3 regions of the Streptomonospora sediminis genome follow, and region 1 is predicted to be linked to each of the others. Evidence: riboswitches for the same ligand, from Rfam matches in the RefSeq annotation. Region 1 holds a riboswitch; each other region holds the start of a gene.
What was found. Region 1 has a riboswitch for cobalamin ahead of ACYVD5_RS03225 (ABC transporter substrate-binding protein). Riboswitches for the same ligand answer to the same signal wherever they lie in the genome.
Positions count from the first base shown of each region.

Region 2: linked by a shared signal. The riboswitch ahead of metE (5-methyltetrahydropteroyltriglutamate--homocysteine S-methyltransferase) and the one ahead of ACYVD5_RS03225 (ABC transporter substrate-binding protein) in region 1 are both predicted to bind cobalamin.
Region 3: linked by a shared signal. The riboswitch ahead of ACYVD5_RS12615 (putative cobaltochelatase) and the one ahead of ACYVD5_RS03225 (ABC transporter substrate-binding protein) in region 1 are both predicted to bind cobalamin.

Region 1 covers NZ_BAAGYZ010000009.1:64,141-68,696, forward strand. The annotation lists gene ACYVD5_RS03220 (FtsX-like permease family protein) at 1-1,741, shown strand, start outside; cobalamin riboswitch at 1,889-2,083, shown strand; gene ACYVD5_RS03225 (ABC transporter substrate-binding protein) at 2,140-3,168, shown strand; gene ACYVD5_RS03230 (FecCD family ABC transporter permease) at 3,171-4,268, shown strand; gene ACYVD5_RS03235 (FecCD family ABC transporter permease) at 4,265-4,556, shown strand, end outside.
Region 2 covers NZ_BAAGYZ010000066.1:10,418-14,973, reverse strand. The annotation lists gene ACYVD5_RS12815 (DUF3558 domain-containing protein) at 1-26, shown strand, start outside; gene metE (5-methyltetrahydropteroyltriglutamate--homocysteine S-methyltransferase) at 237-2,504, opposite strand; cobalamin riboswitch at 2,663-2,882, opposite strand; gene ACYVD5_RS12805 (polysaccharide deacetylase family protein) at 3,187-4,556, shown strand, end outside.
Region 3 covers NZ_BAAGYZ010000060.1:4,122-8,677, reverse strand. The annotation lists gene ACYVD5_RS12625 (DUF6504 family protein) at 296-565, shown strand; gene ACYVD5_RS12620 (amidase) at 686-2,104, opposite strand; cobalamin riboswitch at 2,444-2,572, shown strand; gene ACYVD5_RS12615 (putative cobaltochelatase) at 2,630-4,556, shown strand, end outside.

The DNA.
Region 1 (4,556 bases):
GCGGCCGGGCTATGAGATGGTGATCAGCCTGCTCGCCATGATGATGGCGATCACCGTGTTCGTATCGGTTTTCGTTGTCTCGTCGGCGTTCGCGTTCTCTGTCGCCCAGCGCCAGCGGGAGTTCGCGCTGCTGCGGACGTTGGGCGCGCCGCCGGCGCGGATCGCCGCCTCGGTCTACGCCGAGGCGCTGCTGGTGGCCGCCGCCGGCGGCGCACTCGGGTGCGTGCTGGGCGCGGCGGTGGCCGAGGCGCTGTTCACCGCCATGCACGCCATGGGAATGGTGCCCGGCCGGCCCGAGGTGCGCTACGAACCCGGCGCTGCGGTGATCGCCTTTGGCGCGGGTGCGGTGGTGGCGTCGGCGGGTGTGTTTGGGCCGGCGCGGCGCATCCGCCGGATCCGGCCGATCGAGGCGCTGCGCGAGGCATCGGTGGACAGTCGCACCATGACCGCTGGGCGCTGGGTACTGGGGATCGGCTTCGCCGCCTTGACCCTGCTGGCGGGTTCGGCGCTGCCGGGCACCAGCCGTGAAGGCATCGTGCCGGTGACCATGGGGTTGGGCATGTCCGCGATCGTGGCCATGGCCTTCCTCAGCCCGGTGGTGGTACCGCCGCTGTCGGCGGCGCTGACCTCGCCGCTGGCGGGGTTGCGCGGAGCGGGCGCGATGGTCGTGCGCGCGGGTATGGCCGCCGGGGTGCGGCGCACCGCGGCACTGTGCGCGCCGGTGCTGCTGACGACCGGGCTGCTCGGCATCGCGGTGGGCATGGTCGCCACGACGAACACGGTGGCCGCGCGCCAGATGGCCGAGTGGACCGATGCCGAGACGGTCGTGACGGCGACGCAGGGCCGCGGGCTGTCCGACGCCCAGGTACGGCGGCTGCGGGAGATCCCCGGCGCACGGGTGGCCGTGGTGCGCACCGCCGAGATCGGCCTGGACGGCGAGGCCGCGCAGGTGCGCGTCGCCGATCCGCAGGCGATCACCGCGGCCGTGGATCCACCTGCCGACCAGGGGGCCTTTTCCGAGCTGGGCGCCGAGGGGATCGCCCTGGCGCGGTCGGCCGCCCGATCGCACGGTTGGCGGGTCGGCGACGAGGTAGCGCTGCGGCTGCCGGACGGGGGCCGGGCACGGGCGCGCGTGGCGGCCGTGCTGGCCGACGGCGTCTACCAGCCGGCCACCTACGTTGCGGCGCCGTTGCTGGAAGGCCGCGGCAACCCGCCCGCGCCCTACGCCTACGTCGCCGCCCGGCCCGGCGCCGACCCGGCGGCGGTACAGGACCAGGTGCGGGCCGCGGTCGACGCGGAGACGGCACGCGCCGACCCGGCCGGCTCCATCGAGCCGGGGCGCGAGGAGAACAACCGCATGGTGTTCGCGTTCGGCGCGCTGCTGCTGGGCATGGCGCTGCTGTGTTCCTGCGTGTCTATCGCCAACACCCTGGTCATGTCCACCTCCGACCGGGTGCGCGACTTCGCCGCCCTGCGCCTGGCGGGGGCGACCCGCCGCCAGGTACTCGGCCTGGTGGTGGCCGAGGCCCTGGCCGTGGTCGCGATGGGCGCCGTGCTGGGGGCGGCGGTCACGGCCGCCTGCCTGGTGCCGCTCAACTTCGCCGTGGGCGGGGAAGCCGCAACGGCGCTGCTCGCGTTTCCGTGGTGGCAGCTGCTCGGCATGACGGCGGTGTGCGGGTTGCTCGCGACGGCCTCGGCGGCGGTGCCGGCGGCCCTGGCGATGCGCGGCTCGGCGGCCTGAGGCCAACGTGTCATCCGACACGACAATAGTGCAGAAATGCCGATAATCATGGCCGCATATGGGCATTTCTGCTGATCACCATTCACCCGCGCGTAGGCCGCCCGCCCCGCCCCCGACCCGGTTCCGGGCGGTGGGAGGGCGGCGTGCTAGCGTCGGCGGCGCCGTGGTGTACGGGAATCCGGTGGGAAACCGGATGCGGCCCTCGCCACTGTGATCGGGAGCGCTGTGTCGTTCGTTCGGCTAACGAGCCGGACGGGCCACTGGGGCAACAGCCCTGGGAAGGCCGGACACGGCGCGTTACCACCCGTCAGCCAGGAGACCGGCCACGGCACTGCACGACCTGATTCCACGAGGACTTGGAAAAGGCGGTCTCGTCCATGGCCCGCGCATTGTCATGCTTGCCCCGCGCCGCGTCCGCGCTCGCCGGCGTCTTGTTACTCGCCGGCTGCGGGGCTCCCGCACCCGCTTCCCCCGCGCAACCGGCGGGGGAGGACGCCGTCACCCGAACCAACTGCGGCATCGAAGTCGCCGCGGACACGCCCCCCGAGCGGGTCTACGCCGCCTACCAGCCCGGCATCGAGGTCGCCCATGCCCTCGGCCTCAGCGACCGGCTGGTCGGGACCGCGTTCCTGGACGCCGAGGTGCTGCCCGAATACGCCGACGAGCAGGCCCTAGCCGACTACGAGCCCACCCTCCCGAGCAGGGAAGGGCTACTGGCGACCGAGCCCGACTTCGTGATCTCCGGGTTCAACGGGTTCTTCGCCGAGAACGGCGCCGACCGCTCGGTCGGCACCCGGGAGAGCTTGCGCGAACTCGGCGTGCAGAGCTGGATACTGAGTCCGCTGTGCCCGAGCGAGGACGGGCTCACCGACCGGGCGATCGACCCGGAATCGGTCACGGTGGACAGCGTCTACCGGGACCTGCGCGACCTCGGTGCGCTCTTCAACGTCGAGGACCGGGCAGAACAGGTGATCAGCGGGCTGCAGGAGCGCATCGCCGCCGTCGAGGAGCAGGTCGAGGGCGCCGAACGGCCGTCCGTGGCGATCGTGTCGCCCGGCGACGACGGCGGCTACCGGGTGGCGGGCGGAATCGACTTCAGCACCCGGATCATCGAGCACGCGGGCGGCACCAACGCCTTCGCCGACCTGACCGGCAAGCGCAACATCGAAGTCGGCGCCGAGGAACTCGTCGCACGCGACCCCGACGTCATCCTCACCAGCTCCTGCTGCGATGCCGCAATGACCGAGCAGGACGCCCAAAGCGACGTCCGGGCGATCACGTCGGACCCGGCGCTTGCGGGGGTGGCGGCCGTCGCCGCGGACGAGGTACACCCGTTCCTGTTCGCCGACCGCGCGGCCGGGGTCCGGGCGGCGCACAGCATCGAACTCGTTGCGTCGCGCATCCACCCGGACCTGGTCGAGAGCTAGCCGTGGCAGGTGCGACCGCTGCAGCGGGGCCCGGGCACCAAAGCGGCGGCATCCCGCGGATCGGGACCGGCGCGGGCGGGCTCTGCGGGACGGGTGTGTTCTCCGGAGCGGCCGGCAGATCGGCCGGGCTGGTGCTGGCCGGGCTGCTCCTGGCGGGCGTGTGCGCCCTGTCGCTGCTCACGGGCAACTACGCCGTCTCCGCCGCCGACACGGTCGCGGCGCTGACCGCGCCCGCCGGCAGCGAAGCCGACCGGATCGTGTGGCACGTGCGCGTGCCCAGGACCGCCACCGGGGTGCTCGCCGGGATCGGACTGGGTGTCGCGGGCGCCCTCATGCAGGGGCTGACCCGCAACCCGCTGGCGGGGCCGGGCATCCTCGGCGTCAACGCCGGGGCCGCGTGCGCGGTCGTGGCCGCGATGACCGTCCTGCACGTGGCCACCCTGACCGGTTACCTGTGGTTCGCCTTTGCCGGTGCCGCGCTGGCGGCGGCGTTCGTCTACGTCCTCGGCTCGCTGGGTGGCGGCGGCGCGACACCGGTCAAGCTCGCCCTGGCCGGTGCAGCGTTCAGCGCCATGGCGGGTTCGGTGACCACGGCCATCACTCTCCTCGACGCTTCCGCGCTCAACGACTTCCGGTTCTGGACCGTCGGTTCGCTCACCCGCGCCGATACCGCAGACCTGGTCGCCGTCGCCCCCGCCCTGGCGGCCGGCCTGTGCCTGGCGGTGCTGGTCGGCCGCGACCTCAACGCGCTCGCCCTCGGCGAGGACATGGCGCGCAGCCTCGGCACGCGGTTGGCGGCGACCCGGGTGCTGGCCGCCCTCGCGGTCGTGCTGCTGGCCGGGACCGCCACGGCGATCGCCGGGCCGATCACCTTCGTCGGCCTGGTCGTGCCCCATATCGCACGGGCGCTCACCGGGCCGGACCACCGCTGGATCACGCCCTGGTGCGCGGTGCTGGCCCCGGCCCTGCTGCTGGCGGCCGACGTGCTGGGCCGGGTGCTGATCCGTCCCGAACAGCTGCAGGTGGGCATTGTGACAGGGCTGATCGGCGCCCCCTGCTTCATCCACCTGATCCGCAAGCGGAAGCTGGCGCAGCTGTGATCCCTGCGGACCGCGACACGTTCCTGCTGCGCAGCCCGCGGTCGGCCGTGGTGTTCCTGCTCGGGCGCCGCTCGACCGCCCTGTCGGTGATCGTGTGGCTGCTCGCCGGCAGCGTGGCCGTGCTGTCGCTGACCCTGGGCCGGTTCGAGATCGGCCCCGGCGGTGTCCTGCGGGTGCTGGCCGGGGGCGGCACCCTCATCGAGTACGACGTCGTCGTGCGCAACCGGCTGCCGCGCGCCCTCACCGGTCTGGGCGCGGGGGCGGCTTTCGCGCTTTCGGGGGCGGTCC
Region 2 (4,556 bases), on a different contig from region 1:
AGTCGCTGAGCCCGATCGGCGGCTAGTAGGCGGCCGGTCGCAGTGGTGGACCGGCATTGGATCGGCGAAAGGGGGTGCGGCCCGCGGGCCGCACCCCCTTTCGCGTCCCGCTCATGTCCCGCGCCGGTTGCGAGCCGCGTGCCGCGCTTCGGCAAGCCGGCGGGCCTGCCGGACCTGCCCGCGGTTGCGCGGTCGGCGGAGGTCCGGGCCGGGGACGGCGCCCCGGCCCGGCGGGCTCAGCGGCCCGGCTCGGCGCGGACCCGCCGCACGGCCTCGACCATGTTGCGCAGTGCCGGCTCCACCTCGGCGTAACCGCGGGTCTTCAACCCGCAGTCGGGGTTGACCCACAGCTGCTCCGGCGAGAGCACGCGCAGCGCCTTGCGCAGCGCCGCCTCGATCTCCTCGACCGAAGGCACCCGGGGCGAGTGGATGTCGTAGACGCCCGGCCCGATCCCGCGCCGGAAGCCCGAAGCGGCGAGGTCGTCGACCAGCTCCATGTGCGACCGTGCGGCCTCCACACTGGTCACATCGGCGTCCAGGGCCTCGATCGCGCCGACGATCCGGCCGAACTCCGAGTAGCACATGTGCGTGTGGATGCGGGTGCTCGCCGCGACGCCCGAAGTCGCCAGTCGGAAGGAGCCCACGGCCCAGTCCAGGTAGGCCGAGCGCAGCTCCTCGCGCAGCGGCAGCAGCTCGCGCAGCGCAGCCTCGTCGACCTGGATGTGCCGGATGCCCTCGCGCTCCAGATCGGCGATCTCGTCCCGCAGCGCCAGCGCAACCTGGCGGGCGGTCTCGCCCAACGGCTGGTCGTCGCGGACGAACGACCACGCCAGCATGGTCACCGGACCGGTGAGCATGCCCTTTACGGGCTTGTCGGTACGCGACTGGGCGTAGGTGATCCACTCCACCGTCATCGGCGCAGGGCGCGACACATCGCCGTAGAGGATCGGCGGGCGCACGCACCGCGACCCGTAGGACTGCACCCAGCCGTTGGCGGTGGTGGTGTAGCCGTCGAGCCGCTCGGCGAAGTACTGCACCATGTCGTTGCGCTCGGGCTCGCCGTGCACCAGCACGTCCAGGCCGATGTCCTCCTGGAGCGCGATGACCCGGTCGACCTCGGCGCGCATCAGCCGCTGGTATTCGGCATCGGTGATGCGCCCGGCCCGGTGCTCGGCGCGGGTGCGCCGCACCTCGGCCGTCTGCGGGAAGGAGCCGATGGTGGTCGTGGCCAGGTCGGGCTCCTTGCCTGCCGCGGTGCGCCGGCCGTCGCCCACGCGCCTAATCTGCGCACCCAGCGCCTCCAGGCGGGCGCGCACCCGGGGATTGGCAAAAGACGCGGGCGAGCCGGCCCGTGCCGCCGCCCGCAGCTGGGGGCCGACGGGGTCGCCGCGCAGCGCCCTGCCGAGCAGCACGACCTCGTCGGCCTTCTGGCGGGCGAACGCCAGGCGCTCGCGCAGCAGCGGGTCCATGCCGGGTTCGGCGTCCAGGTCGATGGGCACGTGCAGCAGCGAGCACGACGTGCTCACCACCACTTCGCCCGCCAGACCCAGCAGGGATCCCAGTGTCGACAGTTTGGCGGGGATGTCGGCGCGCCAAACGTTGCGCCCGTCGACGATGCCCGCCACCAGGGTCTTGTCGCCCAGGCCCGAGACCCGGGCCAGTTCGCCGACCCCCTCGGGGCCGCTGACCAGGTCCAGCCCGATCTGCTCGGCACCGCTGTTCTTGAGCACCTCCAGGGCCTCTGTGCCGATCGCACCGAAGTAGGTTGAGACCAGCAGGTCGGGCCGGGCTGCAAGGCCGCCCAGATAGGTGTAGGCGCGCTCCAGCGCGCCCGTCCGCGCGCGGCCCTCGTCGGCGGCCAGGACCGGCTCGTCGAGCTGTACGGAGCCGGCCCCGGCCGCCGAGAGCCGTGCGAGCAGCTCGGCGTAGCACTCCAGCAGGTCGTCGAGCAGGTCCAGCGGCCGCCAGCCCTCGGGCGCGTCCGCGGCGGGCTTGGCCAGCAGCAGGAACGTCAGCGGACCGACCAGGACCGGGCGGGTGTCGATGCCCAGCGCCTTGGCCTGGGTGTACTCCGACAGCGGCTTGCCGCCGGCCAGGCGGGGCCGGTCAGCGGGCGACAGCTCCGGGACCAGGTAGTGGTAGTTGGTGTCGAACCACTTGGTCATCTCCAGCGGCTGCAGCTCGCCGGTGCCGCGTGCCATCGCGAAGTAGGCCGCGAGTTCGGACTCGCGGTCGTGCGCGCCCTCGACCAGCGCCCGGAAGCGCTCGGGCACCAGGCCGAACAGAGCCGCGGTGTCGAGGATGTGGTCGTAGTAGGAGAAGGTGTTGGAGGGCACGGTGCCGATACCGGCGCCGTGCAGCGACTCCCAGGTGCCGCGGCGCAGCCGCGCCGCAACCGCGTCGAGGTCGGCGGCGGTGCTGTCGCCGGCCCAGTAGGACTCGCAGGCCCGCTTCAGTTCGCGGTCGGGTCCGATGCGCGGATACCCGTGGACGGTCGTGTTCATCGGGCGGCACCGCCCTGGGCCGCGTTGTGGCCGTATCGCATGGCTTGTTCTCTCCCTCGTCGATAAGCCCGACGATCCGCGGCCGCGGGAGAGGTGCCCGAACGAGCAGGCCACCGCCCTGGCCCTCCCTCGAGGCGCACGGACCACCGCGGGCGCATCCGCGCTCGCGGGCGGTGGCAGGTATTCGGACTTGCGGGCACGGCGCGGCCCTGTCGGACCGCTCCTCCTACCGGCCGCGGCTTCCCAGGCTCGGCGCCCAGTGCCGTTGGCGGCTTTCGTTCCCACTTACCGCTGCGGGGCAGTCCCGGATTCGCACCGGGTTCCCTCTTGCGACACGCACAGCAGGCCGTGCGTGTACCAACCGCGGCTGCAACTATAGACGAGTCCGTCACGAGCGCCGGAGGGCGCCTCCTGCCCACGGAGCGCCCGGGTGCCCGCCAGAGCCGACGAGGCCCCGCCATGCCCCTGTGCGTCTTGTGCCACGCTGCGGACCCATTGGCGAACCTTGTGCGGTTGTTGCCAGCTTCATTACGCTCCGTGTTGCCTGCGCTTCCATTCCGCGTTCTACGCTCGACCGATGGACCGTGTCCGAATTGCAATATCATTCGCAGAACCTGCGCGGATTCCTAGGGCGACAGAGTCACCGGCACCCGTATTCAGACCATTGAAGGACGCTCATCCGTTGAAGCACCAGCCCGTCGGCCCGCACCCGTCGTCCCGTACCCCGGCCCTTGAGACCTCGCCCCGCCGTTCGGTGGCGCTGCGCGCCGCCTCCGCAGCGGCTGCGCTGGCACTGCTAACGCTCACTGCCTGCACGGGAGGCGGCACGGACCCTGCATCGTCCGGGGGGTCTCCCCAGCCGACACCCGCCACTGGCAAGGACGATGAGCTGACCGCCGTCGACGCCGACCGGATCTCCGGCCTGAAGGAGGAGACCTCGACCGAGGACATCGACGGCGGCGTCGACGTCGAGCTCGCCTACCCGCGGATCCCCAAGGCCGGCCCGTTCGCCGACCGGCTCGCCGAGGTCAGCGAGCAAGGGGCGCAGGACTTCGCCGAAGCCGCGGCGGGCGCGAAGTCCTACACCGTCGACTGGGAGGTCAGCGTGGCCGGCGGCAACGTGATGGCGGTCCGGCTCACCCAGCACGAGAAGGACGGCGACGGCGAGCGCACCGGCTACTCCACCTACTGGTACAACACAGAGTCCGGACACACCGCGTACTCCAGCGAGCTGCTCGCCGGCCAGCAGGAGCTGGAAAAGCTCGACTCGCTGGTCAAGAAGCAACTCAAGGACGGCGACGCCGACACCACCAAGCTGCACCCCATCGCCAAGCTCTACGACTCCATCGGGTTCAACCCCGACGGCGACCTGGTGGTGGAGTTCAACGAGGGCCAGATCGCACCCGCCAAGGCCGGCCGCATCCACGCGGTGGTGCCCAAGAAGGACGCCGATCCGCTGCTTTCCCCGTTCGGAAAGCGCGCGCAGTCGGCCGCCGTGGTGGTCACGCCCAAGTTCAGTATCGACAAGGCGGCCGCTCCCAAGGGCGGCCCGGCCGAGGGCAGCGTGCCGGGCATGTTCGCCACCGGCACCGACGGCGAGAAGGTCGACTGCCGCGCCGCCGACTCCAAGTGCATCGCGCTGACCTTCGACGACGGCCCCGGCCCGCGCACGCCGGAGCTGTTGGACGCCCTGGCCGAGCACGACGCCAAGGCGACATTCTTCGTCACGGGGACCCCGGTGCGCGAGTACCCCGAGACCGTGCGCCGCGAGTACGCCGAGGGGCACGAACTGGGCAACCACACCGTGCACCACCCCGACCTCACCTCGCTGAGCGACGACGGCACTCTGGAGGAGCTGACCACGGTCAACGGCCTGGTGCGCCGCGAGACCGGGCTGAGCATGGACGTGATGCGCCCGCCCTACGGAGCCACCAACAACGCCGTCGCCAAGGTCACCGAGGAGCTGGGGCAGGCGCAGATCCTGTGGAGCATCGACACCAACGACTGGCGCGACCACGATCCGGAGGTCGTGAGCGACCGGGCGGTGGAGCG
Region 3 (4,556 bases), on a different contig from region 1:
TAGAGGGCTGAAGGGGGTGAGGTCGGCGTGGTTCGCGCTCATAGCGTACAGACGCCCCGATGGGGCCGCATCGGGCTGATTCGCTGGTCTTCATAGTGCTTGGGGGCGGGTGCTCCCGATTTTAGGCACCCGGTTTCCGGGCGGACCGCACTTTCGACAGACTGCGCCGCGCTGCGGTTCCACTGGGTTCGCGGATCCGCTATGGTTAGTACATACGTTCGAATTCGAGCCTGTCCTTCCCCGCAGGCCGAGTCGTTCCCGTTTCGGGAAGCCGCGCTTGAGGGGAGTGTCGCCGGTGGGCCACGTCTACGGGGTCCCGATCACCGTTACCGAGCACGAGGGGCGGCCGGTGCGCTTCGTGTGGCAGCAGCGGGTCTACAACGTCCGGCGCATCGTCGACCACTGGATCACACTGCGCGCCGACTGGTCGCCCGATGTCGAGGACCAGTTGCCCCAGCGCGCCCACTGGCGGGTCGAGGCCGGCGCGATGGGATCGCCGGGCGTCTACGAACTCCAGCACGATTCCACCTCGCAGGAATGGCTGCTGGCCCGCATCTGGGACTGAGCCGGCCCGTTGCGCGCCGCCTCCGCGCCCCCTGCTGCGGCCGGCTGTCCGCATCCGGCCCGTCGGATCCGGCCGCCGCGGGCATCACCGGGCGGTCTGCCGGCGCGGCCCGCCGCACAGCTACAGCGGCGGGCGGCGCCGGCCGTATGCCGTGGCCTGTTCGAACGCGCGCCCGATCTGCAGCACCCGGACATCTGCCCGGTGCGGGCCGACGATCTGCAGCCCCACCGGCAGCCCGTCCGGCGTGAACCCGCCCGGTACCGACAGCGCAGGGCACCCGGTCACCGTGATGTGCGAGCACGACCGCATCCAGTCCAAGTAGCTCTGCTGCGGGGCGCCGTCGATGTCGGTTGGGTACTCCAGGCCGGCGTCGAAGGGCACCACCTGGCTGACCGGCATCAGCAGGGCGTCGTAACGCTCGAAAAACTCCCGGACCTGGTGGTGGATCTGCGTGCGGGTCAGTTCGGCGCGGGCCACGTCGGCGCCCGAGAGCGTCCGGCCCTCCTCGATGTTCCGGGCCAGGCTGGGCTTGATCCGGTCGGGGGCGGCGTCCAGCAGTCCGCCCAGCGTGGCGGCGAACTGCCAGGCGCGCAGGGTGCGGAACACGTCGTCGGCGCCGGCGAGGTCGGGGGCGTCCGCCGCGACCTCGCAGCCCAGCCCGGCGAACACCTGCAGCGCGGGCGCAAGAGCGTCGGTCACGGCTCGTTCGCACGGCGCCGACCCGCCCAGGTCCGGCGACCAGGCAAGGCGCAGCCCGTGCAGGCCGGTCTCCGCCAGGGGCGGCGCGAAGGCCGATCCGGGTTCGTCCAGGGCGATGGGGCTGCGCGGGTCGGGCCCGGCCAGCACCGATAGCAGCAGGGCGGTGTCGCCGACCTCGCGCGCCATCGGCCCCTGCACCGAAAGCGCGGACCAGCCCAGTTCCGCGGGGTACCGGGGCACCCGCCCCGGCGACGGGCGCAGCCCCACCACGTTGTTGAACGAGGCCGGGTTGCGCAGCGAACCGCCCATGTCCGACCCCTCGGCCAGCGGGTGCAGCCCCGCCGCCAGCGCCGCGGCCGCACCGCCGCTGCTGCCTCCGGCCGAGCACGCGGGGTCATAGGGGTTGCGGGTCAGCCCGTGGACGGGGTTGAACGTGTGCGACCCGGCGGCGAACTCGGGGGTGTTGGTCTTGCCGATGGTGATGGCGCCGGCCGACCGCATGCGTTCCACGACCAGCTCGTCGTGTGCGGGCACGTAGTGCGCGAACAACGGCGAACCGAAGGTGGTGGCCAGCCCCGCTGTCTCGTGGGTGTCCTTGTGTGCCATGGGCAGGCCGTGCAGCGGCCCGACCTCCTCGCCGGCGGCCAGGCGCTCGTCGGCGGCGCCCGCCTCGTCCATGGCCCGTTCGGCGCACAGCGAGACGACGGCGTTGATCGCCGGGTTCACCGCCTCGATCCGCTCCAGGTGGGCGCGCACCACCTCGCGCGCGCAGACGTCGCGCCTGCGCAGCAGCGATGCGAGTTCCAGTGCCGGGCGGTGGGTGAGGTCGTCGTTGTGCATCGGTGGCGGTGCCCTCCCGGTCGTCGGGCGCGGCCCCCGCCGGGCGGCGGCGGGACGGGCGGCTCGGCGGCTGCGGAGCGCCGCGGCCAAGCGGCCCGGCCGCAGCCCGGCGTGGCGGGTAGCCGGATGTGTCCATCCCATCCCCATCCGGCGTCCGCCGCAACGGCCATCATCGCCCGATTGCCGCCGCGGCACCGGGCGGATTCCGCCGAGGCCGCGGGTGGCGTGCGTACGGGCCGATGCGGTGGGAGCGGGCCGGGGGCGGTGTGAGACTCTGGTGGGCGGTGCCGACGCTGAGGCGGATTGCCGGGTTCTCCCCGGATATTCCGCGCCAGTACGCAGGAACCCGGTGCGAATCCGGGACGGTCCCGCCACTGTGACCAGGGAGCGGACCCGCGGCGATCGCCACTGCCGGACGACCCGGCGGGAAGGCGGCGGGCAAGCGGTGATCTGGAAGCCAGGACACTGCGCGGCACCGCACAGGACCCCCTATGGGCGTGGATTCCCGAGGAAGGACTGACCTGCGTGAGCGCTCCTGCTCGCTACCCCTTCAGCGCGGTTGTCGGCATGGACGACATGAAACTCGCGCTGCTGATCAATGCCGTCTCCCCGGCTGTCGGCGGCGTCCTGGTCCGCGGCGAGAAAGGCACCGCCAAGTCGACGGTGGTGCGCGCCCTGGCGGCGCTGCTGCCCGATCTCGACGTTGTCGGTGACTGCCGGTTCGGCTGCGACCCCGCCGACCCCGACCTCGAGTGCCCCGACGGCCCGCACTCCGGCTCCGCGGTACCCCGCGAGCGACCGGCGCGGCTGGTGGAACTGCCGGTGGGCGCCAGCGAAGACCGGCTCGTGGGCTCGCTCGACATCGAACGGGCGCTCACCGAGGGCGTCAAGGCGTTCGACCCGGGCCTGCTCGCCGAGGCCCACCGCGGCGTCCTCTACGTCGACGAGGTCAACCTGCTGCACGACCACCTCGTCGACCTGCTGCTGGACGCCGCCGCCATGGGCACCTCGCACGTGGAGCGCGAAGGCGTGTCGGTGCGCCACGCCGCCCGTTTCCTGCTGGTGGGCACCATGAACCCGGAGGAGGGCGAGCTGCGGCCGCAGCTGCTGGACCGCTTCGGGCTGACCGTGGAGGTCGCCGCAACCCGCGACCCCCACCTGCGCGCCGACGTGGTGCGCCGCCGGCTCGCCTTCGAGACCGACCCCGACGGATTCGCCGCCGGCTACGCCGAAGAAGAGGCCGAGCTGGCCGGGCGCATCCGCGCCGCCCGCAAGCGGCTGCCCGGCGTCGTGCTCACCGACGCTGCGCTGCGGCAGGTGACAGCGGTCTGCGCGGCCTTCGACGTCGACGGGTTGCGCGCCGACATCGTCACCGCCCGGGCCGCGATGGCGCTGGCGGCGTGGCGCGACCGCGGCGAGGTCACCGCCGAGGACGTGCGCGATGCCGCACGGCTGGCGCTGCCGCACCGCCGCAGGCGCGACCCCTTTGACGCGCCCGATCTCGACGAGGGCCGGCTCGACGAGGCGATGGAGCAGGCCGCGGGTGATGCCGACCCAAAAGACCCGGGCGATCCGGCGGATCCTGACGACGACCCCGACGGCGGGGGCGGCGGGAACACCGGCGCCGACAGCGGTGGCGATGGCGGCGCCGGGTCCGGCGGGCCCGACGCGCAGGAGCCGCAGGCCCCGGAGGTCCCGCAGGATTCGCCGGGGGACGCCTCCGCCCCCGATGGGGGCCAAGAGGGTGCGGACGACAACGGCGCCGCAGGCCCCAAGCCCCCTGCCGGCTCCGGCGGCCGCCCCGACGAGGACGCCCCGGACCGCGGCGAGCAGCCGCCGCCCGAGCCGCAGCACTCCGGCGAGGGCAAGCAGGCCGAGGCCGGCGAGACCTACCGGCCGCGCCTGTTCAGCCTGAGCGGTGTGGGCGAGGGCGCGCCGGGGCGGCGCTCCCGTGCGCAGACCCCTTTCGGGCGCACCTCGGGTGCGCGCGTGCCCCGCACGGGCGTGCGCGGGCTGCACCTGACCGCGACCCTGCGCGCGGCGGCGCCCTACCAGCGCGCCCGCGGCCGCACCGGCCCCGGGCTGCTGGTGCGCGGGGGCGACCTGCGGGAGGTGGTGCGCGAAGGGCGCGAGGGCAACCTGGTGCTGTTCTGCGTGGACGCCAGCGGCTCCATGGCCGCCCGCGAGCGGATGCGCGCCGTCAAGGGGGCGGTGCTCAGCCTGCTGATGGACGCCTACCAGCGGCGCGACAAGGTCGGGCTGATCACGTTCCGCGGCACCGGAGCGGCCGTGGAGCTGCCGCCGACCTCTTCGGTTGAGGCGGGCGCGCGCCGACTGCGCGAACTGCGCACCGGAGGGCGCACGCCGCTCGCGGCGGGCCTGCTCCGTTCGGCGGAGGTGCTGCGTGTCGAGCGGCTGCGCGACCCCAGCCGCCGCCCGCTGCTGGTGGTGG